4 regions of the Klebsiella quasipneumoniae subsp. quasipneumoniae genome follow, and region 4 is predicted to be linked to each of the others. Evidence: predicted binding sites of a transcription regulator. Region 4 holds the regulator's gene; each other region holds the start of a gene.
What was found. Region 4 encodes CRP, which controls carbon source genes, mostly activating them, when cyclic AMP is high. Its sites were predicted from a motif close to ATGTGANNNNNNTCACAT; they were not measured.
Positions count from the first base shown of each region.

Region 1: a site for CRP is predicted at 4,355-4,372, ahead of glpT (glycerol-3-phosphate transporter). Genes of this name have one in related genera too.
Region 2: a site for CRP is predicted at 2,098-2,115, ahead of deoC (deoxyribose-phosphate aldolase). Genes of this name have one in related genera too.
Region 3: a site for CRP is predicted at 1,900-1,917, ahead of cdd (cytidine deaminase). Genes of this name have one in related genera too.

Region 1 covers NZ_CP084876.1:1,541,819-1,547,670, reverse strand. Annotated here, with positions in the region: gene nrdA (class 1a ribonucleoside-diphosphate reductase subunit alpha) at 1-211, shown strand, start outside; gene nrdB (class Ia ribonucleoside-diphosphate reductase subunit beta) at 313-1,443, shown strand; gene yfaE (class I ribonucleotide reductase maintenance protein YfaE) at 1,443-1,697, shown strand; gene glpQ (glycerophosphodiester phosphodiesterase) at 1,769-2,839, opposite strand; gene glpT (glycerol-3-phosphate transporter) at 2,849-4,195, opposite strand; gene glpA (anaerobic glycerol-3-phosphate dehydrogenase subunit A) at 4,468-5,852, shown strand, end outside.
Region 2 covers NZ_CP084876.1:4,574,013-4,579,864, forward strand. Annotated here, with positions in the region: gene deoA (thymidine phosphorylase) at 1-1,070, opposite strand, end outside; gene deoC (deoxyribose-phosphate aldolase) at 1,180-1,959, opposite strand; gene LGM20_RS21980 (NupC/NupG family nucleoside CNT transporter) at 2,375-3,652, opposite strand; gene LGM20_RS21985 (metal-dependent hydrolase) at 3,782-4,576, opposite strand; gene LGM20_RS21990 (patatin-like phospholipase family protein) at 4,573-5,646, opposite strand; gene LGM20_RS21995 (DUF1328 domain-containing protein) at 5,800-5,852, opposite strand, start outside.
Region 3 covers NZ_CP084876.1:1,623,620-1,629,471, forward strand. Annotated here, with positions in the region: gene sanA (outer membrane permeability protein SanA) at 1-612, opposite strand, end outside; gene cdd (cytidine deaminase) at 957-1,841, opposite strand; gene LGM20_RS07960 (CidB/LrgB family autolysis modulator) at 1,970-2,665, opposite strand; gene LGM20_RS07965 (CidA/LrgA family protein) at 2,655-3,059, opposite strand; gene dusC (tRNA dihydrouridine(16) synthase DusC) at 3,418-4,350, shown strand; gene LGM20_RS07975 (carbohydrate porin) at 4,708-5,852, shown strand, end outside.
Region 4 covers NZ_CP084876.1:421,511-427,362, forward strand. Annotated here, with positions in the region: gene argD (bifunctional acetylornithine/succinyldiaminopimelate transaminase) at 1-1,087, shown strand, start outside; gene LGM20_RS01940 (YccS/YhfK family putative transporter) at 1,077-3,155, opposite strand; gene crp (cAMP-activated global transcriptional regulator CRP) at 3,207-3,839, opposite strand; gene LGM20_RS01950 (OsmC family protein) at 4,146-4,550, shown strand; gene LGM20_RS01955 (phosphoribulokinase) at 4,606-5,475, opposite strand; gene LGM20_RS01960 (YheU family protein) at 5,512-5,730, opposite strand; gene LGM20_RS01965 (hydrolase) at 5,727-5,852, opposite strand, start outside.

The DNA.
Region 1 (5,852 bases), 1.1 Mb from region 4:
GATCTCTGCGAATACCAACTACGATCCGACGCGCTTCCCTTCCGGAAAAGTGCCGATGCAGCAGTTGCTGAAAGACCTGCTCAACGCCTATAAATTCGGCGTCAAAACGCTGTACTATCACAACACCCGTGATGGCGCTGAAGACGCTCAGGATGACCTGGCCCCGTCCATCCAGGACGACGGCTGCGAAAGCGGCGCTTGTAAGATCTAAGGTATTTTTGCCGGGTGGCGCTACGCTTACCCGGCCTACGATTTTGTAGGCCCGGCCAACGCATCGCCGCCGGGCAATACAGTTCAACAGGACTCACTTCAATGGCATACACCACTTTTTCACAGACGAAAAACGATCAGCTGCTTGAGCCAATGTTTTTTGGCCAGCCGGTTAACGTGGCCCGCTACGATCAGCAAAAATACGATATCTTTGAAAAGCTGATTGAAAAACAGCTCTCCTTCTTCTGGCGCCCGGAAGAGGTTGACGTCTCCCGCGATCGCATTGACTACCAGGCGCTGCCGGAACATGAAAAACACATTTTCATCAGCAACCTGAAGTACCAGACGCTGCTCGACTCCATCCAGGGCCGCAGCCCGAACGTGGCGCTGCTGCCGCTGATCTCCATCCCGGAGCTGGAGACCTGGGTGGAAACCTGGGCCTTCTCCGAGACCATTCACTCGCGCTCGTACACCCATATCATCCGCAACATCGTCAACGACCCGGCGACCGTGTTCGACGATATCGTCACCAACGAGCAGATCCAGAAGCGTGCCGAGGGGATCTCCCACTATTACGATTCGCTGATCGAGATGACCAGCTACTGGCACCTGCTGGGCGAAGGCACCCACACCGTCAACGGCAAGACCGTGACCGTCAATCTGCGCGAGCTGAAAAAGAAACTCTATCTGTGCCTGATGAGCGTTAACGCCCTGGAAGCGATCCGCTTCTACGTCAGCTTCGCCTGCTCCTTCGCCTTTGCCGAGCGCAAACTGATGGAAGGCAACGCCAAAATTATCCGCCTGATCGCCCGCGATGAAGCGCTGCACCTGACCGGCACTCAGCATATGCTGAACCTGCTGCGCTCCGGCAGCGACGATCCGGAAATGGCGGAAATCGCCGAAGAGTGCAAGCAGGAGTGCTATGACCTGTTCGTGCTGGCGGCGCAGCAGGAGAAAGAGTGGGCGGACTATCTGTTCCGCGACGGCTCGATGATTGGCCTGAACAAAGATATTCTCTGCCAGTACGTCGAGTACATCACCAATATCCGCATGCAGGCGGTGGGCCTCGATCTGCCGTTCCAGACCCGTTCCAACCCGATCCCGTGGATCAACACCTGGCTGGTCTCCGACAACGTCCAGGTGGCGCCGCAGGAAGTAGAGGTCAGCTCTTACCTGGTCGGCCAGATCGACTCTGAAGTCGATGCCGACGACCTGAGCAACTTCCAGCTGTAATGAAGCGGATCTTCTTGAAAATCTCTGACACTCGCCTTGAGTGTCAGGATGAACACCCTTCCCTGTTGGCTGCTCTTGAATCGCATAATATCGACGTCGAGTATCAGTGCCGCGCAGGCTATTGCGGCTCCTGCCGCACTCGTCTGGTCTCCGGCCAGGTTGACTGGCTGACCGAGCCGCTGGCCTTTATCCAGCCGGGAGAAATTTTGCCCTGCTGCTGCCGGGCGAAGGGCGATATCGAAATTGAGATGTAAGTTTTGTCGGGCGGCGTAACGCTTATGCGCCCGACAAAACTGCCGTTCACAGGCCGGGTAAACCCGGCTTTTTACTGCTTAGCGTCCAGAAACTGCACCGCTTTATCCGGGAAATCGGTAAACAAGCCATCGACGTCCGCCTGGCGATACAGCAGGTCATAGAGCTGATTGACGTTGCTGGCGTACTCCGGCAGTTGATCCGCGCGCACAGTATACGGATGCACCTGCAGATGGCTGGCGTGCGCCTCCTTCACCATCGCCGTCAGCTTCACCGCCCCCGGCTTTGAGCCTTCCGCCACCAGCATATGATAATCCGGACCAATGCCGTCGGCGTACTGCGCAATCTGCGCCATGGCCCCCGGCTTGAACATCCAGTCATAGTTGTAGTTCACCCACTTGCCGTCAGCCTGCCGCTGCTGGGTTTCATTCCAGTCGGTATAGGCGATAAGCTGCACCAGCTTGAGATCCATGCCCATCTTCGGCTCCAGCTCATGCTTAATACGCTTGAGCTCGTTGGCGTCAAAGCACTGCAGATAGACCTTATCCTGCTTGCTGGTGTAGCCATATTCTTTCAGCACTTTCAGCGTGCTGGCGGCAATATCTTTGCCTTCCTGATGGTGGAACCACGGCGCTTTGATTTCCGGGTAAATACCGATGTTTTTGCCGGTGGAATGATTCAGCCCCTGGACAAACTCAATCTCTTCTTCAAAGGTATGAATGCGAAAATCGGATTTGCCCATCGGGAAACGCCCGGGATAGGTTTGCACATTCTTGCCGTCTTTCGGCTCAAACCCTTCGGTAAACGTCAGCGACTTGATCTCGGCCAGGGTAAAGTCGATGGCGTAAAAACGGCCATCTTGACGCGCCCGCTGCGGGAAGCGCTGAGCGACGTCGGTCACCCGATCCAGATAGTGGTCGTGCAACACCACCAGTCGGTCGTCTTTGGTCATCACCAGGTCTTGCTCAAGGTAATCCGCCCCCTGAGCGTAGGCCATCGCTTTCGCCGGCAGGGTATGTTCAGGCAGATAACCGCTGGCGCCCCGGTGGGCGATAACCATTTTATCCGCCGCTGTCGCGCTGAAGCACAGCGCCGAACTGGCCAACATCATGCCGCTCATTAGCGCGGTGAGTTTCATGTTCATCGCCGCTCCTTAGGCTTGCTTCAGCTGTTGATGATGGCGGCGTTCACCGAGCATCACGATAACCAGCAGGACAACCGCCAGCACGCTGCCGCCGATCATCACCATAAAGCCGCCGTCCCAGCCGAAGAAATCGACGGTGTAGCCGACGATGGCGCTCGCGGCCACGGAACCGCCGAGGTAACCGAACAGGCCGGTGAAGCCTGCGGCGGTGCCGGCGGCTTTCTTCGGCGCCAGCTCCAGCGCATGCAGGCCAATCAGCATCACCGGGCCGTAGATCAGGAAGCCGATAATAATCATACAGGCCATATCGACGCCCGGGTTACCCGGCGGGTTCAGCCAGTACACGACGGTGGCGATGGTGACCAGGGTCATAAAGAACACGCCGGTGGCGCCACGGTTGCCTTTAAACACTTTATCCGACATCCAGCCGCACAGCAGGGTGCCCGGGATCCCCGCGTACTCGTACAGGAAGTAGGCCCAGGAGGATTTATCCAGCGCGAAGTGCTTCACCTCTTTCAGGTAGGTCGGCGACCAGTCGAGAATGCCGTAGCGCAGCAGATAAACGAAGACGTTGGCGACCGCGATGTACCACAGCAGCTTGTTCGGCAGAATGTACTGCATAAAGATCTGCTTCGCCGTCAGCTCTTGTTCATGCTCTTCGCTGTAATCGTCCGGGTAGTCGTTTTTATACTCTTCGATCGGCGGCAGGCCGCAGGATTGCGGCGTATCGCGCATCATCGCGAAGGCGAAAATCGCCAGCAGAATAGCGCCGAAAGCCGGCATATAGAGCGCCGCATGCCAGTCGTTAAACCAGGCCATACCCAACAGGAACAGCAGCGGCGGAATCCCCCCGCCGACGTTATGCGCGCAGTTCCACACTGAAACAATTCCGCCGCGCTCTTTCTGCGACCACCAGTGGACCATGGTACGGCCGCACGGCGGCCAGCCCATCCCCTGGAACCAGCCGCAGAGGAACAGCAGCACGAACATGATCATGATGCTCGAGGTGGCCCACGGTACGAAGCCCATCACCAGCATCACCAGCGCGGCGAGGATCAGCCCCGCCGGCAGGAAAATGCGCGGATTCGAACGGTCAGAGACCGATCCCATGATGAATTTCGAAAATCCGTAGGCAATGGAGATGCCGGAAAGGGCGAAACCGAGATCGCCGCGAGAGAAACCTTGCTCGATAAGATAGGGCATCGCCAGGGCAAAGTTCTTACGAACCAGATAGTAAGCGGCATAACCAAAGAAGATGCCGATAAAAATCTGCCAGCGTAACCGACGATAGAGCGGGTCGATCTCCGCGGCTGGCAAACGCGCTTTATGCGCGGCGGGTTTAAAAATACTTAACATATCAGCCTCCGTGGCCCTTGCTGTTTTTTACTGACGTCACGACAACAATCCCAGATTAATCACCAACTTCGAATCTGGCCGCGATGGTAGGCAATACGTAGAGCTGATACTGTGAAATATCGCACAATTTGTTACAGAAATATGACAAAAGGTTCCAATGTGAGCACAAAATCACATAATGCGCTCAAATAACGCGCGAATATGCTCGAAATCAAACAATAACCTTATTGATTGTGGCTAAATGGCGGTAAACGAAAGCAGAGGAGCTGAAGATGACGGGACGTCTTGATAGCGAGGTCATCATCATCGGCGGCGGAGCAACCGGCGCCGGCATCGCCCGCGACTGCGCCCGACGCGGATTACGCACAGTGCTCATTGAGCGCCATGATATCGCCACCGGGGCCACCGGCCGTAATCATGGGCTGTTGCACAGCGGCGCCCGCTATGCGGTGACCGACAACGAATCCGCCCGCGAATGCATCAATGAGAACCGCATCCTGCGCCGCATCGCCCGTCACTGTATCGAACCGGCCGGCGGTCTGTTCATTACCCTGCCTGAAGACGATCTGGCCTGGCAGCAGACCTTTATCGCCGCCTGCCAGCAGGCTGGCATAGAGGCCACGCCGCTTTCTGCGCAGGAGGCGCTGCGCCGCGAGCCCGCCGTCAACCCGACGCTGCTGGGGGCGGTGCAGGTCCCGGATGGCACCATTGACCCGTTTCGCCTCACCGCGGCCAATATGCTCGACGCCCGCGAACACGGCGCGCAGATCCTCACCGGCTGCGAAGTGACAGGCCTGCTGCGCCAGGGCGACCGCGTCTGTGGCGTCCAGGTATACGATCGTCAGCTTCACCAGACCCGCGCCTTGTACGCCGGGGTAGTGGTCAATGCCGCCGGGATCTGGGGGCAGCGCATTGCGGAATATGCCGACCTGCGCATCACCATGTTTCCGGCGAAGGGATCGCTGTTGATCCTTGACCACCGGATTAACAACCTGGTGATCAACCGCTGCCGTAAGCCGGCCGATGCCGATATTCTGGTGCCTGGGGATACCATCTCGCTGATCGGCACCACCTCGATGCATATTCCTTATGACGAAATTGACGACAACCGGGTAACGACCGCGGAAGTCGAAACCCTGCTGCGCGAAGGTGAAAAGCTGGCGCCGGTCATGGGCCGCACCCGGATCCTCCGCGCCTACTCCGGCGTGCGCCCGCTGGTGGCCAGCGACAACGATCCCAGCGGACGCAGCGTCAGCCGCGGCATCGTCCTGCTCGACCATGCTCAGCGCGACGGCATGGAAGGCTTCATTACCATCACCGGCGGCAAGCTGATGACCTATCGCCTGATGGCCGAGTGGGCCACCGACGCCGTCTGTCGTAAGCTGGGCAACACCACCCCCTGTTCCACGGCCGAGAGCCCGCTCCCCGGGTCGCAGGAGCCGACGGAAAGCACCCTGCGAAAAATTATCTCCCTGCCGGGCCCGCTGCGCGGCTCTGCTGTCTACCGCCATGGCGATCGCACGCCGGCCTGGCTTGGCGACAGTCGCCAGCACCGTAGTCTGGTCTGCGAATGCGAAGCCGTCACCGCTGGTGAAGTGAAATACGCGGTGGAAAATCTGGCGGTCCACACCCTGCTCGACCTGCGCCGCCGTACCCG
Region 2 (5,852 bases), 1.2 Mb from region 4:
CGTGTATCCATCGCGCTGACAAAACCTTCGGTATCAGCATAGACTGCTTTGCTCAGCATCGCCGTCGGCAGATAATGATCATAATTCTCGACAAAGTCGCTCGGTCCTTTCTGCGCCGCGACCATACGGCCAAAGACTTCCGCCGCTTTACCGTTATCCAGTACCGCCTGCAGCTTCGCGCGCGCGTCGGCATCGTCCGCCGCCAGCTTGCCGGAAATCAGCATCTCTACACACAGCGCCATCGTCACGTCGAACAGACGCGGGTTGCGGTATTCGCCGGTCAGGAACTGGACCGCTTCGCGAACTTCAACGGCGTTCCCGGCGCTGGAGGCCAGCACCTGGTTCATATCGGTCAGCAGCGCGGTGGTGCGCACGCCGGCGCCGTTGGCGACCCCGACGATCGCTTCCGCCAGCGCGGCGGAAAGTTCATAAGTCGGCATAAACGCGCCGCTGCCGACTTTGACGTCCATCACCAGCGCATCCAGCCCTTCCGCCAGCTTCTTGGCAAGGATCGAGGCGGTGATCAGCGGGATGGAGTCCACCGTCGCGGTAATATCGCGGGTGGCATAGAAACGTTTGTCCGCCGGAGCGAGGGAGCTGGTCTGCCCGATAATCGCCACGCCGACATCTTTAATAATCTCGCGGAAGCGGTTGTCGTCCGGGAAGATATCGAAGCCCGGGATCGCTTCCAGTTTATCCAGGGTACCGCCGGTATGGCCGAGTCCGCGGCCGGAAATCATCGGCACATACCCGCCGCAGGCGGCCACCATCGGTCCCAGCATCAGCGAAGTGACATCCCCGACGCCGCCGGTGGAGTGTTTATCGACGATCGGGCCGTTAAGGTTGAGGCTTTTCCAGTCCAGAACGGTACCGGAATCCCGCATCGCCATGGTCAGCGAAACGCGCTCCGGCATAGACATATCGTGGAAGAAGATGGTCATCGCCAGCGCGGCGATCTGCCCTTCTGAGATAGTATTGTCGCGGATGCCGTTGATGAAAAAGCGGATCTCTTCATCGCTTAATGCCTGACCATCACGTTTTTTACGAATAATTTCTTGTGCGAGAAACACGGTAACCCCCATGAGGAATCGGGTGAATGGTGGCGGGTGGCGCTAAGCTTACCCGCCCTACGATCCTGTAGGCCGGATAAGCGAAGCGTCATCCGGCAATGTCTGACAATCAGTAGCTGCTGGCGCTCTTGCCGTCGCCGTGACCCAGAGCTTTCAACAGGCTGGCCAGCAGGCTGGAGGCACCAAAGCGGTAGTGACGGGCATCGGCCCAGTCGGCGCCAAACAGCTCATCGGCGATCGCCAGGAACTGCTGCGCATCTTCCGCGCTGCGCACGCCGCCCGCCGGTTTGAAGCCAACGGTTTTCTCAACGCCCATATCGCGGATGACTTCCATCATGATGCGCGCGCTTTCCGGCGTGGCATTCACCGGCACTTTACCGGTCGAGGTTTTGATGAAATCGGCCCCGGCTTTGATAGAGATTTCAGACGCTTTACGGATCAGCGCTTCTTCTTTCAGCTCACCGGTTTCGATGATCACTTTCAGCAGCACGTTGGCCGCCGCGCAGGCCTCTTTACAGGCTTTCACCAGCTCGAAGCCGACCTGCTCGTTACCGGCAATCAGCGCGCGGTACGGGAACACCACGTCCACTTCATCGGCGCCGTAAGCGATCGCCGCGCGGGTTTCCGCCAGCGCAATGTCGATATCGTCATTACCGTGCGGGAAGTTGGTGACCGTAGCGATGCGGATATCCGGCGTTCCCTGCTCGTTCAGCGTTTTACGGGCAATCGGGATGAAGCGCGGATAGATGCAGACCGCCGCGGTGTTACCCACCGGGGTTTTCGCCTGATGACACAGGGCAATCACCTTCTCATTGGTGTCGTCGTCGTTCAGGGTGGTCAGGTCCATCAGTTTTAACGCGCGCAGGCTGCTTGCTTTTAAATCAGTCATTTCATACTCCGCCGGCGCAGTGCCGGTTCAATAGTTTGTTCACCTTGCGAGTCTGTTACTATTGTAACATTCACTCGCCGCTACACTTCGACATTCATCACAGTTAATGAAAACTACTTACTAATTTGCATTACTGTAATGTGACTTTAATCACAAAATATCAGCGCATACCGCGGCAATTATCCTCACGCCCCTCTTAAGCATAATCGAAACTCCGCACCCAATGAGGATGTGATAATTCTAACACACAATGACAGAGACTCTCGACACCGTGGCGCACATTTTGCCCACCCAGCCGGTGATACAATTATTATATTTTGAAATATAAGCTATTTTTCTGAAAGTCAGAAATGATGGAATTTTCACAAACTCAATAAAACCAGCGACGCGGCGGCCGCTGGTTGAGGGAACTGGCTTAGAGGGCGAGGAAAACCCCGGCGATGGTGGCGCTCATCAGGTTAGACAGCGTCCCCGCCGCCACCGCACGCAGCCCAAGCTGGGCGATATCCTGACGCCGGTTGGGCGCCATCCCCCCGAGGCCGCCGATCAGGATGGCGATCGATGACAGGTTAGCGAATCCGCACAGCGCGAAAGAGATAATGGCTTTAGTGTGATCTGAAATAACCTGCAGCCCGGCCGCCGCCACCTCGGCGTCCGCCTTCAGATACTCGCCAAAGTTCATATAGGCCACGAACTCGTTAATGATCAGCTTCTGGCCGATAAACGACCCCGCTACCGTCGCTTCGTGCCACGGCACGCCGATCACCCACGCCAGCGGTGAGAAGACCCAGCCGAGGATCATCTGCAGCGACAGCTCCGGATGGTTAAACCAGCCGCCGACGCCGGACAGAATGCCGTTCAGCAGGGCGATCAGCGCGATAAACGCCAGCAGCATCGCGCCGACGTTGAGCGCCAGCTGCATACCAGACGCGGCGCCGGAGGCGGCGGCGTCCAGCACGTTGGCCGGTTTATCCGCGTCAGCGCTCTGGCGGTCATGAGCCGGGTTATCGTCCGGCGTTTCCGTTTCCGGTACGATAATTTTGGCAAACAGCAATCCACCCGGCGCCGCCATAAACGACGCGGCAATCAGGTACTCCAGCGGAACGCCCATCTGCGCATAGCCCGCCAGCACGGAACCTGCCACCGAGGCCAGGCCGCCGCACATGACCGCAAACAGCTCCGAGCGGGTCATAGTGGCGATATAAGGACGCACCACCAGCGGCGCTTCGGTCTGACCAACGAAGATGTTCGCCGTGGCCGACAGCGATTCGGTACGCGAGGTCTTCAGTACCGCCCGCAGCGCGCCGCCGAGAATGCGAATGACCAGCTGCATAATGCCCAGGTAGTAAAGCACGGCAATCAGCGACGAGAAGAAGACGATCACCGGCAGCACGCGCAGGGCAAAGACAAAGCCGCCGCCGCCAAACACCTCGAACATTTTATCGGAGACCAGCCCGCCGAAGATGAAACCGATCCCTTCATTGCCATAGGCAATTACGCGGGCGACGCCGTTCGACATCGCTAACAGCGCCGAGCGCCCGGCCGGTACATACAATATCAACGCGCCGATACCCACCTGGATTATCCAGGCGCCGAGCACAGTACGCAGGTTAATGGCTTTTCGATTATTGGAGAGCAGCACAGCAATGGCCAAAAGCGCCACCATGCCGATAAGTCCCATGAGGATTTGCATACAGATTCCCTGTGTTTTGATAGTCCAGCACTAACGGCGTGATTATATCGGCATGAAACTATCCTGCCTGCCAAGCATCACACATTTTACGCAAATCAATGATATGGATGAACAATTATGAGAATTCGATCACCATACAGTGGCTGAGGGCAGGGAAAACAAGGCAAGCGTGTTGCGCATTATCCCTTCGGCTATGGCTGCCGGCGGCTCCGACCGGAGTTCGCACAGGGCGTCAAATACCCGCGCAGCTTGCTCCGGGCGATTGGGCTGGCCCTGGAAGCCATTGAGCGGCATATCCGGGGCATCGGTCTCCAGCAGCAGGGCTGAAAGCGGCAGACGCGCCATCACCTCGCGGGTTTTGCTGGCGCGGGGATAGGTAATGGTGCCGCCAACGCCGATCTTATAGCCAAGCTGCACGAAACGCTCGGCCTGCTGCAGGCTGCCGGCGAAGCCATGTACCACCCCGGTACGCGGCAGGGCATGTTTTTTCAGCAGCATCGCCAGCTTATCGTGGGTGCGTCGGGAGTGGAGGATCACCGGCAGATCGTAACGCTTCGCCAGACACAGCTGCGCTTCCAGCAGCGCCTGCTGACGATCGAACTGCGGCTCGTCGCGATAGAGATCGAGACCAATCTCCCCCACCGCCACCAGTTTTGGCGGGCGCTGCGCCAGCGACGCCTCCAGTTGCGCCAGCCCCTCATCGGTGTGCTGCTCGATGACAATCGGATGCAGGCCCAGCGCGGCATACAGCGCCTCGTGCTGCGCCGCCAGCGCCAGCACGCGGCTAAAACGCTCAGCGGAGATGGCCGGAACGATAATTCGCCCGACGCCGGCCTGCGCCGCACGCGCCAGGCTGGCGACCTCATCTTCCGCGAAGGGGGGAAAATCGAAATGGCAGTGGGTATCGATAAAACGGTGCGTCACGCCAGATCCTCATGATTAAAGCTTGCGTCATTGGCCTGCGGCGCAGCGATGATGGTCGCCTGCGGCGCTTCATTGGCCACCGGCACCGGCGGCACCACCACCGGCGCAGGCCGGGCGATACGCGGCGCGTGGCGCAACAGCGGCGGCCGGTCGGCCAGCAGTTTACCCACGGTGGCCAGGAAATAACGGCCGCACTGGCGTCCGGTTTTGTAGTCCTCCAGCAGCGCCGGCAGTCGGCTGCCAAGCGCCATGCTGCGCAGCGGCCGCTGGGGATAGATTTCGAAGATCCGCAGTTTGCCGGGCGGTTTTTCGATGAACTGCTGGATGGCGCGATAGGTGGTTTCGTGATGATGCACCAGATTGACCAGCGGCTGCAGGCTGCTCTCCCCCAGCCAGCGCTCCATCCGCTTAAACCACTCCGGGGTGTAAAACATCTGCGAAGGGACAGTGCGGATCACCACGATGGTCTGAGCGCCGCGGCGGGCCGCCTCCTGTACCGGGATCGCATCGCTGACGCCGCCGTCAAGGTAGCTAACGCCGTCAAGCAACACGCCGCTGCGGTAAAACCCGGGGATGGCGCTGGAGGCGCGGATCAGATCCAGCCAGGTTTGCGGCGTCGGTGAAAAATAGCTGGCGGAGTAATCGTCGCCGCGACAGGCGCACATCCACAGCTCTTTGCCCAACGCGAACTGCGTTTCGGCATAGTTCATGGCCAGCGGCATCTGCTGCGAGGTGGCCTCCACCAGCCAGTCGAGATCGATAAGGTTGCCGCCGCGCACAAAGCGCATCGGATCGAAAAACTGGCGTGAGGTGGTGTAGCGTGTGATGACTTTGCGGGCATAGCCTTGCTGATTACACATGTAAGCGGAGAGGTTTTGCGCCCCCGCGGAGGTCCCCAGCATCAGGTCAAAGGGGTTAAATCCGGCGCGCATGAATTCGTCCAGAACCCCGGCGGTGAAAATCCCTCGCTGTCCCCCGCCTTCACACACCAGCGCCAGCTTGCCTGGTCGGAAGGGTTTAACCGCCAGCGGGGCGATATTGCCCAGCGTAACGGGAATGCGTTGCCCCACCCTGCTTTCCTGTTCGATTAGTCTTCTCCTGACAAGGTAACGCAATTTGCCCATCGCTTAAACCGCGAAAGCCAGTCCGCAGGACTGGCTTTGTGTAAGACGACGTGTCAGTAAAAACGCTCAGGCTTCAGCATCGCCCGGATTGTTGTCCCTCTACGGACGTCTGCGTCCTGTAAACAGGCTCACCAGGAACAGGATAATCCCGA
Region 3 (5,852 bases), 1.2 Mb from region 4:
ACCGAGGAAGCGCGGTTCCCGTTTGAAGATGTAGAGGTCCGCCAGCGCGCCGAAGCGGGCGCCGAATTCGCGCAGCCGCACGCTCCACATATCCTTCGGCGACGGCACCGCGTAGCACTGAGCCTGGATCCCCATATGCAGGGCGATAAACAGCGCCCGTTCGCAGTGGAAGCGTTGGGTGATGATAATGAAGTCGTTGGTGTCGAACACTTTGCGGGTGCGGACGATCGAGTCGAGCGTGCGGAAACCGGCATAGTCCAGCACGATATCCGCCGGATCGACGCCGCCTTTAATCAGGTCCCGGCGCATAGTCATCGGTTCATTGTAGCTTTGCAGGGCGTTATCCCCGCTCAACAGCAGATAGTTGACCTTGCCGCTGTTGTAGGCGTTGAGCGCGCCCTGGATGCGGTAGCGGTAATACTGATTGATCACCCCGGTGCGGTAGTATTTAGCGGTGCCCAGCACCACGCCGACCTGGCGGTAGGGGAGGTCCTGCAGCTCGTCATAGATATAGGGCGCGGTTTTCCAGCTCATCCAGCGGTCAAGACCCAGCACGGTCAACAGCAGCAGGCCGAGCAGGACTAACAGGCTGTAGAACACACGCTTTAACATGAACTTGGCTCAATAATAGACAACGGAGTCTTCAGGCTACTTTACCCGCCGGGTAAGCGCAAGAAACCCGCGTTTAATTGCGGGGATTTTCAGCAATATGAGCCGATCGCCGATCCCAGACCGGGCAAGGCGTAGCCGCAACCTGTTCTCCGGCCCTCCGTAACGTCTCAGCGACTTTGAGGCCGTCAGGTCGGCAGTTTCAGCAGCCATCGCGATCTTCAGCTCGCAATGGCGCGAACGGTAGGTCGGGTTAGCGGAGCGCCACCCGACAACATAACGGCATAAAAGGTTGGCCGGATTAGACGAAACCGCCATCCGGCCATCTGCTCAGGCGCGCAGGCTGATTAACCTAACAGCACGCGCTCGATATTGTGGCAGCCCAGCGCCTTCAGGGTGGCGACGGTGGCGTCCCACTGAATCAGCGCCGCATCGGCTTTCTCCGCCAGGATCGCCCGCTGGATGTCCGGATAATCATAGCCGTTGAGGCTGAGGAGATTCAGCGCCCCCTGCAGCGGCGGCAGCGTCGGGTTGAACGCCGCGTTTTCCGCATAGCTGCCGCTGAAAAGGGTGCCATCTTTCAGCTCCAGCGCTACGCCGGAAGGCGAGTGGCTGTAAGGCGCGTGGCAGCGGTTAGCGGCCTCAATCGCCGCCTGGGACAGGGCATCGCCGCTGACCGGGAAGCCGTGGTTCTGGTGGTCCATCAGCAGGGTTTTGATCTCCAGGTCTTTCGGGCCGAAGGCATCCGGCAGATAGTGCTGCAGCGCATGGGCTTCGCGACCGGGCAGATGAATGCGCAGCGCCAGTCCGCTGTTCAGTTCGTTCATAAACTGACGACAATGGCCGCACGGCGTGTAGTTCACCGTGATAGCGCGCAGGGAGGTTTCACCGCGCAGCCAGGCGTGGCTGATGGCGCTCTGCTCTGCATGGACGGTCTGCTGCATGGTGGCGCCGACAAACTCCATGTTGCCGCCAAAGTACCAGCGGCCGCTGACGCCGCGGGCGATAGCCCCGACGTTAAAGTGGGAAAGGTCGGCGCGCGCGCAGGCGGCGGCCAGCGGCAGTAGCGCAAAGGCCAGCGCGTCTTCGTCCAGACCTGTCGCCTGTTGCAGCGTCGCCACCTGATCGGCCTCGAGCAGCGCCGGGAAGTGCGGGTCGGCGAGCATCGGGGCGATGGCCGCCTGCAGGTCTGCTGCCAGAGTCGTCAAAGCAGCTTGAAAACGTGAGTGCATAGCGTTGCCTCATAACAGTGTAATGGGAAACCAGTGTACGGGCGTCAAGGGGTTTCAAGTGTGATTTACATCTCATTGCTAATGCAACTTTTCATCGTTGCATTAATAAATGTGATACGAGTCACATTTTATCCCACTACCGCAAGGATCAGCGGGAATAAAAACGGCGCCATCAACGAGGTGATGATCCCGCACAGCACCAGCGCCAGCGAGCTGAACGCCCCTTCCTGATAGTCCAGTTCCGCACAGCGGGCGGTACCGAGGGCGTGCGAGGCGGTGCCCATCGACAGGCCGCGCGACGCTTTAGTGCGAATACGCATCAGGTTGAGCAGGGTATGGCCGAATACCGCGCCAAGGATGCCGACAAAAATCACGCACACGGCGCTAATGGCCGGGATGCCGCCGATACTGCCGCTCACCGCCATGGCAATCGGCGTGGTCACCGATTTGGGCAGAACAGAGGCGGCGATCTGCGGTGTGGCGCCCATCAGCAGGGCCACGGTGGTGCCAGTGATCATCGCCACGCAGCTGCCGATAAAGCAGATGGTGATGATCGATTTCCAGCGCGCGCGGATCTGGTGCAGCTGTTCATACAGCGGGAAAGCCAGCGCGACCACCGCCGGCTGCAGCAGATCGTTCAGGATCTTGCTGCCGGCAAAATAACGCTCATAGGAGATCCCGGTCAGCAGCAGAAACGGGATTATCACCACCATCGCCACCAGCAGCGGGTTGAGCAGCGGGAATTTGAAGCGGGCCGCCAGTTTGCGGGCGAGGAAAAAGACGATCAGGGTTAGCGGTAGCGACCACCAGATTTCATGCATCATTTTTCTTTTCCTTTTGCCCAATCACTTTGCGTTCGCCGTGCACCAGGTGGGAGCTCCAGCTCACCACCACAAACACCACCAGCGTGCTGATGGCGCAGGAGATGACGACCGGCCCCAGCTGCGCGCGCAGCAGATCCCAGTACTGCATCACGCCGACGCCGATCGGCACGAACAGCAGCGCCATATAGCGGATCAGGATATTGCAGCCGGGGTTGACCCACTGCGGCGGCATAATTTGCAGCGCCAGCAGCACGAAGAGGATCAGCATGCCGATGATGCTGCCGGGGATGGTGATGGGCAGCAGCCCGGCGATAAATATTCCGGCGTATAAGCAGGCGTAAATCAGGACGAAAGCCCGCAGGTAGTGCCAGATAATAGTCAGCGATTTACTCATGGTAATAACCCTTGATGAAGTGCATTCATCATACAATTAATCCCTAAAATGTGCTACCGATCACATCATGAATTCTATGCATAGCGCTGATAGCGTACGGGAACAATAGCCTCTCCCGGCAGGACCTGACAGCTCGCAGCTTTGGGTATATCGGGTCCCACGCTACCTTTTTGGAAGAGAAGCGGCAAATGAAGGCGGTATGAGACGCCGCAGACTCCTGTAAAGCATAGAGATTATCTCCTCGCTTTGCCGCATTCGCCGAATGGGGAATGGCGTACGGTAGGCGGGAAGCATTGAGCACTTTCAACCAACGCCCGGAGGCGCTACCATAGCGCCTCTTTTTTTTCCGGGTAACGATATGCGTGTACTACTGGCGCCGATGGAAGGCGTGCTCGATTCGCTGGTGCGCGAGCTGCTGACCGAAGTGAACGATTACGATCTGTGCATCACCGAGTTTCTGCGGGTGGTGGATCAACTGCTGCCGGTTAAATCGTTCTACAGGCTGTGCCCGGAGCTGCATCATCAAAGCCGCACCCCGTCCGGTACCCGCGTGCGCGTCCAGCTGCTGGGGCAATATCCCGAGTGGCTGGCGGAAAACGCCGCCCGCGCAGTGGCGCTTGGCTCGTGGGGCGTCGATTTAAACTGCGGCTGTCCGTCGAAGCTGGTGAACGGCAGCGGTGGCGGGGCGACGCTGCTGAAAGACCCGGAGCTTATCTATCGCGGCGCGAAGGCGATGCGCGAGGCGGTGCCCGGACATCTGCCGGTGACGGTGAAAGTTCGTCTCGGCTGGGACAGTGGCGAACGGCGCTTTGAAATCGCCGACGCGGTGCAGCAGGCGGGGGCCAGCGAGCTGGTGGTCCACGGCCGCACTAAAGAAGATGGCTACAAAGCGGAGCGCATCAACTGGCAGGCCATCGGCGAGATCCGCCGGCGCCTGACCATTCCGGTAGTCGCCAACGGCGAAATCTGGGACTGGCAAAGCGCTCAGGACTGTATGGCCGTCACCGGCTGCGATTCGGTGATGATTGGCCGCGGGGCGCTCAACGTACCGAACCTCAGCCGGGTGATCAAATACAACGAACCGCGCATGCCGTGGCCGCAGGTGGTTCAGCTGTTGCAAAAATATACCCGTCTGGAAAAGCAGGGCGATACCGGCCTGTATCATGTGGCGAGAATTAAGCAGTGGCTGGGCTATTTACGCAAGGAATATACCGAGGCGCTGACGCTGTTTAATGAAATTCGCGCCCTGCAAACCTCTGCTGAAATAGCGGCGGCGATCGCCCGCTATTAAGCGCCATATTGTTATTCGCTTCACATATTATTACTTGCCTGCCTATTGATGATAGGCATGAGTGAAATAAAGTGATACTGTGCGGTCAATCAATTCAGGATTGCTACTGAACGCAGGCAAAACCTAAGCACTTCCGTCATTCGTGGCGGCAAGTGCTTAGGTTTTTTTTTGGCCAAAATTTAACGGTGGGTAAATGATGACGTAAAACGAGAGATTGTCATTCATCTTTTCTCTGGCACGGTCGCGGTTTTATTACCGAAGGAGGCCCCTTGCCATTCATTTTTTAAAAAAAGAAAACAGGTAAATAAATAGCCTGGGGATCCCCTTTGTTTTTATTCAGTCACGGTGGAGATCACAATGTATAACAAAAAAATAAATCAGCTTTTTATCGGCGCGGCGCTGGCGGCGATGGCGCCCGTCGTGAACGCGGCGCAAACCCCGGCGTGGAACGGCAGCGTGCTGGGGTTTGAAGCCGGACAGCCAGGGCTGCTGGGCGATATGCTGGGTATTCGTCCAATCCTTGAAGAGAACGGCTTTCATTATAATCTCGGCTATCTTAACGAGATGGCCTACAACGCCGGCGGCGGTTATAACCACGATAAACATCTGGCCTATATTGACCAGGTGTCGTTGACCTTTACCCAGGATCTGGAGCGCTGGACCGGCATACCGGACGCCCGTCTCGAGGGCAACATCGTCAACCGCAACCACGATGATAACCTCACCACGAAACGGCTGCAGGATCCGCGGGTCAGCTTCAACGATCTGTCGCAGGAAAGCTGGGGCGGCGGGTCGATCACCCGTCTCGGCTGGCTGACCTTCGCCCGCAGCTTTGACGACCGTCGTCTGACCTGGCGCATCGGCATGATGAACAAGGTGCAAACCTTCGACCAGATCATTCCCTGCGATTTCCAGCTGTTGACCCAGTGCGGCGGCAAATCGGCCAACTCGCTGACCTGGAATAACTGGAACATCCACACCTGGGGCACCACCCTGGAGTACAAGCTGACGCCGACGGTGACCCTCAAAGGCGGGGTGATGGAGCAAAACCCGCAGGCCGCCTCGCGCAGCCATGCCTGGAGCTGGTCGACGAAGGGCAGCAAAGGCATTTTACTGCCGATGGAGATCGAAACCCGTCCGCTGATGAATGGCCTGCCGGGAGCCTATAACCTCGGCGTGGTCTGGACTAACGCGCCGCAAAGCGACCTCTACAGCGGCAAATCCGGCGGCGCCGGGGCGACGGACCCGCAGGGCTACGCCGAGCACAACAGCACCTGGTTTATGTACGCCGGCCTGAACCAGCAGATTACCCGCCACGCCGACGATCCGCTGCGGGGAATGAGCGTCTCGCTGAGCGGCAGCCTCAGCGACCAGCGCAGCAACTATATCCACTCCGCCGTCGCCGCCTCGATGCGCTACCGCGGGCTGTTTGACGCCCGTCCGGAGGACTGGATCGGCTTCGGCCTGACGTGGATCGACATGAGCAGCCACTACGCGCGCAA
Region 4 (5,852 bases):
TGATTTCGCCGGCGGTATCGCGGTGACGGCGCTCGGCCATTGCCACCCGGCGCTGGTGGCGGCGCTCCACGAGCAGGGCGAAACGCTGTGGCATACCAGCAACGTCTTTACCAATGAGCCAGCGCTGCGCCTGGGACGTAAACTTGTCGATGCCACCTTCGCCGAGCGAGTGGTGTTTATGAACTCCGGTACCGAAGCCAATGAAACGGCCTTTAAGCTGGCGCGTCACTATGCGGTGACCCGCCATAGCCCGTACAAAACCAAAATCATCGCTTTCCATAATGCCTTTCATGGTCGCTCCCTGTTTACTGTCTCCGTCGGCGGGCAGCCGAAGTACTCCGATGGTTTCGGCCCGAAACCGGCGGATATTGTCCATGTTCCCTTCAACGACCTGCAGGCGGTAAAAGCGGTGATGGATGACCACACCTGCGCGGTGGTGGTGGAGCCGATTCAGGGCGAAGGCGGCGTGACGGCAGCGACGCCGGCGTTCCTGCAGGGGCTGCGCGAACTGTGCGATCAACACCAGGCGCTGTTAGTCTTTGATGAAGTGCAGTGCGGAATGGGGCGTACCGGATCGCTGTTTGCCTATATGCACTATGGCGTAACCCCGGATATTCTCACCAGCGCCAAAGCGCTGGGCGGCGGTTTCCCGGTCAGCGCCATGTTGACTACCCACGAGATCGCCAGCGCCTTCCATGCGGGTTCCCATGGCTCAACCTACGGCGGCAACCCGCTGGCCTGCGCGGTCGCCAACGCCGCTTTCGATCTGATCAATACCCCGGCGGTGCTGGATGGCGTGAACGCCAAACGCGAACTGTTCGTCAAACACCTGCAGCAGCTGGATGCCGAGTTTGATCTGTTCAGTGATATTCGCGGGATGGGCCTGCTGATTGGCGCCGAACTCAAGCCGCAGCACAAGGGCCGCGCGCGTGATTTTCTCTATGCCGCTGCGGAAGCCGGCGTCATGGTGCTTAACGCCGGGCCGGACGTGATGCGTTTTGTTCCCTCGCTGATCATCGAAGAGCAGGATATTGCCGAGGGGATGGCGCGCTTTGCCCAGGCCGTGGCAAAGGTGATTAACGGCTGATCTTCCGCAGCCAGATGCCGTGATGCGGCCGCTGACGCCATGCCACTGACGAAATGGTGTGCATGGTGTTCAGATGGCCCAGAATGCGTTGCAGATGCTGCTCCAGGGTGCTTAACGGACCGATCGGCACCTCGCTTTCCGGTGACTCCATAATATTGACATCCCCTGCGCTGCCGGGACCATCGCTGTCCAGCCGCTGCTGACAGCGCTGCAGGGCAATCTCACAGGATTCGAGATAGCGCTGGGCAAGATCCGGGGTGAGCATCGTATGCTCCCGGGCCAAAGTGGTCATGGCGTTGATGTGTTCGACGATAAACTGGCTGTGCGTCACCCATAGCTTCATATCTTCCAGGTAGTGGGTATTAAACCCGGGCTCCTGCATCGCCTGATTCAGGGAGTTGTAGAGCGCGTTGTGCGCCTGATTGACGCGCATGCGCTGGTAGGCCAGCGCGGGCGCTTTGGGGTCGGGGCTGAGGATCAGGCGAATCGCCTGCTGGTCGGCCTCCAGCGCATCGTGGGCGTTTTTTTTCAGCAGGCCGCTCTGCCACTGCGGCCACAGCCAGACCATCCCGCCGAAGGCGATCAGGCAGCCGATCAGCGTGTCGATCAGCCGGGCGATAATAAACTGTTCGCCGTTGAGCGTCAGAAGCTGCAGGGTATATACCGCCGTCACCGTAAACCCCACCATCGCCCAGCCATAGTGTTTGCGGATGATCAGATAGCTGAGCAGTGTGATCAGCAGCATCCCGCTCAGGGTATAGCTCTCCGGAACGTGAAAGTGCAAGGTCAGCCCGGCGATGATCAGGCCGGCGAGCGTCCCCGCCGCCCGGTGGACAATACGAACCCGCGTGGCGCCATAGCCATTCTGTGTCACGAAGAGGACGGTCATCAGGATCCAGTAGGGCTTCGGCAAATGCAGGGCGTTGCCCATCAGGCTGGCGATGCTCAGCATCACGCTGATGCGGGCGGCGTTGCGCAGCGCGGGGGACTTCAGCGACAGATAGTTCTTTAGCGCGGGAAACAGCGGTAAACGACGCTCTTTGTCAGCCATCAGATCCCGGGCATACAGTGGGCGCTGGGTATGCAGCACCCGGGCGATGCGGCTGAAGTGCCAGGCGCAGAAGTGGCCGACCGGGTTATCCGGATGCTGGCGGGCGATCTTTTCCAGGGCGCCGATCTGTTTATCCATCTGGAAACGCTGCGGAAAACGATGATAGAGCATGTCATCCGCCAGCACCCGCAGGCGGGCGGCGACGGTCTGCGCGTTCCAGCGGATCACCGCTTCGGCATGGCTGCGCTCAACCAGCTTTTGCACCTCTTCCGGCTGATGCAGGCTGACCGAAATATGCTCCTGTAGATCCAGCCCCATCTGGAACGCTCGCAGAAGACGTTTGTGGTCGTTACGTTGGTTGGCGGCCAGCATATGCATCTGCTGATAGCACTGGGTGATTAAATCGACCACCTTCTGCTGGCGGATGAGCAGCGGCGGCAGGGCGGTCGAGGGATCGGTATGCTGGGTCAACAGGCTATATTTGGCTTCGCAATAATTGGCCAGTTCCCGGTAGAGCAGACTGAGCGACTCCCGCAGCGGCTGTTCGCGCCACAGCCAGAACCAGAACCAGTTAAACACGCCGTACCATAGCGTGCCGAAGGCGTAGATCAGCAGCGGCTCCCAGACGGGCATATTGCCCGCCAGGCTCAGGGTAAAGATGGCGGCGATCAGCGACGCGGGCAGCAGGCGCGCGTGCAGCGAACTGATTTCCGCGGTGACGCCGAGCAATAGCGCCAGGCCGCTGAGAATAAGCGGCAAAGGTATGGTCTGGGCGAGCAGCAGCTGCACCACCAGGCTGCATCCGGCAAACAGACAGCCGCCGATAATCAGACGCTTAAAAAAGCGCTTATGCGGAGTGTCGAGACCGGCGATGTTGCAGCAGGCGGGAACTAAGGAAAACAGGAGTCCCTGCTGGAGATGGCCGAGCAGAAGACCGATGGCCACAGGCAGACACAGCACCAGCGTTTGCCGCAGTGCATAGTTGACTTCCGGGTGGTAAATCAGCCTGCGCCACATGAGGGAAAAACAAAAACGGCGTACTGCAGGAGCAATACGCCGCTTAGCAACTTAACGGGTGCCGTAGACGACGATAGTTTTACCGTGGGCGGAAATCAGGTTCTGATCTTCCAGCATTTTCAAAATACGGCCAACGGTTTCACGAGAGCAGCCGACGATCTGACCAATTTCCTGACGGGTAATTTTAATTTGCATACCGTCCGGGTGGGTCATGGCATCGGGTTGCTTCGCCAGGTTCAGCAGCGTCTGGGCGATACGGCCCGTCACGTCGAGGAAGGCGAGGTTGCCCACTTTCTCAGACGTCACCTGCAGACGGCGAGCCATTTGCGAAGAGAGACGCATCAGAATGTCCGGGTTCACCTGGATCAGCTGACGGAATTTCTTATAAGAGATCTCGGCCACTTCACATGCGGTTTTCGCCCGTACCCAGGCGCTACGCTCCTGACCCTCTTCAAACAGGCCTAATTCACCGATGAAATCGCCCTGGTTGAGGTAGGAGAGGATCATCTCTTTACCTTCTTCATCCTTGATGAGTACAGCCACGGAGCCTTTAACGATGTAGTACAGCGTTTCTGCTTTCTCACCCTGGTGGATCAGCGTGCTCTTTGATGGGTACTTATGAATGTGGCAATGAGACAAGAACCATTCAAGGGTAGGGTCTGTTTGCGGTTTGCCAAGCACCATGCGCGGTTATCCTCTGTTATAAGCTATCTCCGGGCGCCGACACTACACGGCGTCCGGGCATGCAATCGTATTGTTTCCCTATACCTGGGAAGCTGGCTGATGATTTTTCGACAGCCTGTAATGTGAACTCCTCTGCATACATGCAGTACATCAATGTATTACTGTAGCATCCAGACTGTTTTAGCATAGCTTTCGCCGCATGTCTCCTGGTGTCTCGCTTCAGCATGACGCAGGTCGCCTTCCGTTGCGAGAATTGTTATGTGCGCGTAATCTGACAGGAATATTGCGATACTGGAGTTAAATTTTATGCAAGCGCGTGTGAAATGGGTTGAAGGGTTAACCTTTATCGGGGAGTCCGCGTCAGGACACCAGATTCTGATGGATGGCAACTCCGGAGATAAGGCGCCCAGCCCGATGGAGATGGTGCTGATGGCGGCGGGCGGTTGCAGTGCGATCGATGTGGTCTCTATTTTGCAAAAAGGTCGTCACGACGTGACCAACTGCGAAGTGAAGCTGACCTCTGAGCGTCGGGAAGAGGCGCCGCGCCTGTTCACGCATATTAATCTGCACTTTATCGTCACCGGTAAGGCGCTGAAAGATGGCGCAGTCTCCCGTGCGGTGGATCTGTCGGCAGAGAAATACTGCTCGGTGGCGCTGATGCTGGAAAAAGCGGTGAAGATCACCCACTCCTATGAAGTGATCGAGGCGTAGTCTTCGCCTGCTGATGTGAATGATCTCAACCCCGGCCTGGCCGGGGTTTTTTCTGTTAGCCGATCTTTCGGCCTTCCATCAGACGCTCGACCAGCGGCGCCATAATAAGCTCCATCGCCAGCCCCATTTTACCGCCCGGCACCACCAGGGTGTTCATGTGCGAAATAAACGAGCCCTGTAGCATCGCCAGCAGCCAGGGGAAGTCGATGTTCTGCAGATTGCGGAAATGGATCACCACAAAGCTCTCGTCCAGAGAGGGGATCGCTTTCGCGGCAAACGGGTTGGAGGTGTCCACCGTCGGCACGCGCTGGAAGTTGATGTGGGTGCGGGAAAACTGCGGGGTGATGAAGTTAATGTAATCTTCCATCGATCGGACGACGGAGTCCATCACCGCCTCCCGGGAGTGGCCGCGTTCGCTGGTGTCGCGAATGAGTTTCTGGATCCACTCCAGGTTAACGATAGGCACGACCCCGACCAGCAGGTCGACATGGCTGGCGACATCATGCTGCGGCGTGACAACCCCGCCGTGCAGCCCCTCATAGAACAGCACGTCCGTCGGCTCCGGCAGCGGCTGCCATGGGGTGAAGGTTCCCGGCACCTGATTCCACGGCACGGCTTCGTCATAGGTGTGCAGGTATTTACGCGACTGGCCTTTGCCATGGCGGCCATAGTCGACAAAGGTCTGCTCCAGCAGGCCGAAGTCGTTCGCCTCCGGGCCAAAGTAGCTGATATGTTTGCCCTGATCCCGCGCTTTGCGGATCGCCATGTCCATTTCCGGGCGGGTGTAGCGATGAAAGCTGTCGCCTTCCACCTCCGCGGCGTGCAGATTTAGCTGCGCGAAGATTTTGCGAAAGGCGAGGCTGGTGGTGGTAGTGCCCGCGCCGCTGGAGCCCGTGACGGCGATCACCGGATGTTTGGCAGACATAACAACTCCCTGGTTAAACGATGTAGTGTCGTCGCCTTAGCCGTTAAACAGCGCGCGCGGCATAATATTGACCGTCTCATGCAGTTCCGACCACACGAGGACCGCCTCTCCGCGTTTCAGCTGCTGTTTTACATCGGCGACTTTATCGGCAAGTGAACGTTCATGTTCACCATAATCGGTGCCTTCGCGTAACACAAAGCTTTCAATCAGGTTATCCAGCGTTTCGGGATCCAGATCCTGCCAGGGAATAATCATACGGGAACCTCCAGCCAGCGGTTTAACCAGTCGGGAATGCGTCTTTCCAGCCACATCTCCGGTTTACGCAGGGTGCCGCCGACGAAGCCGACGTGGCCGCCTTGTTCAGTCAATTGATACTC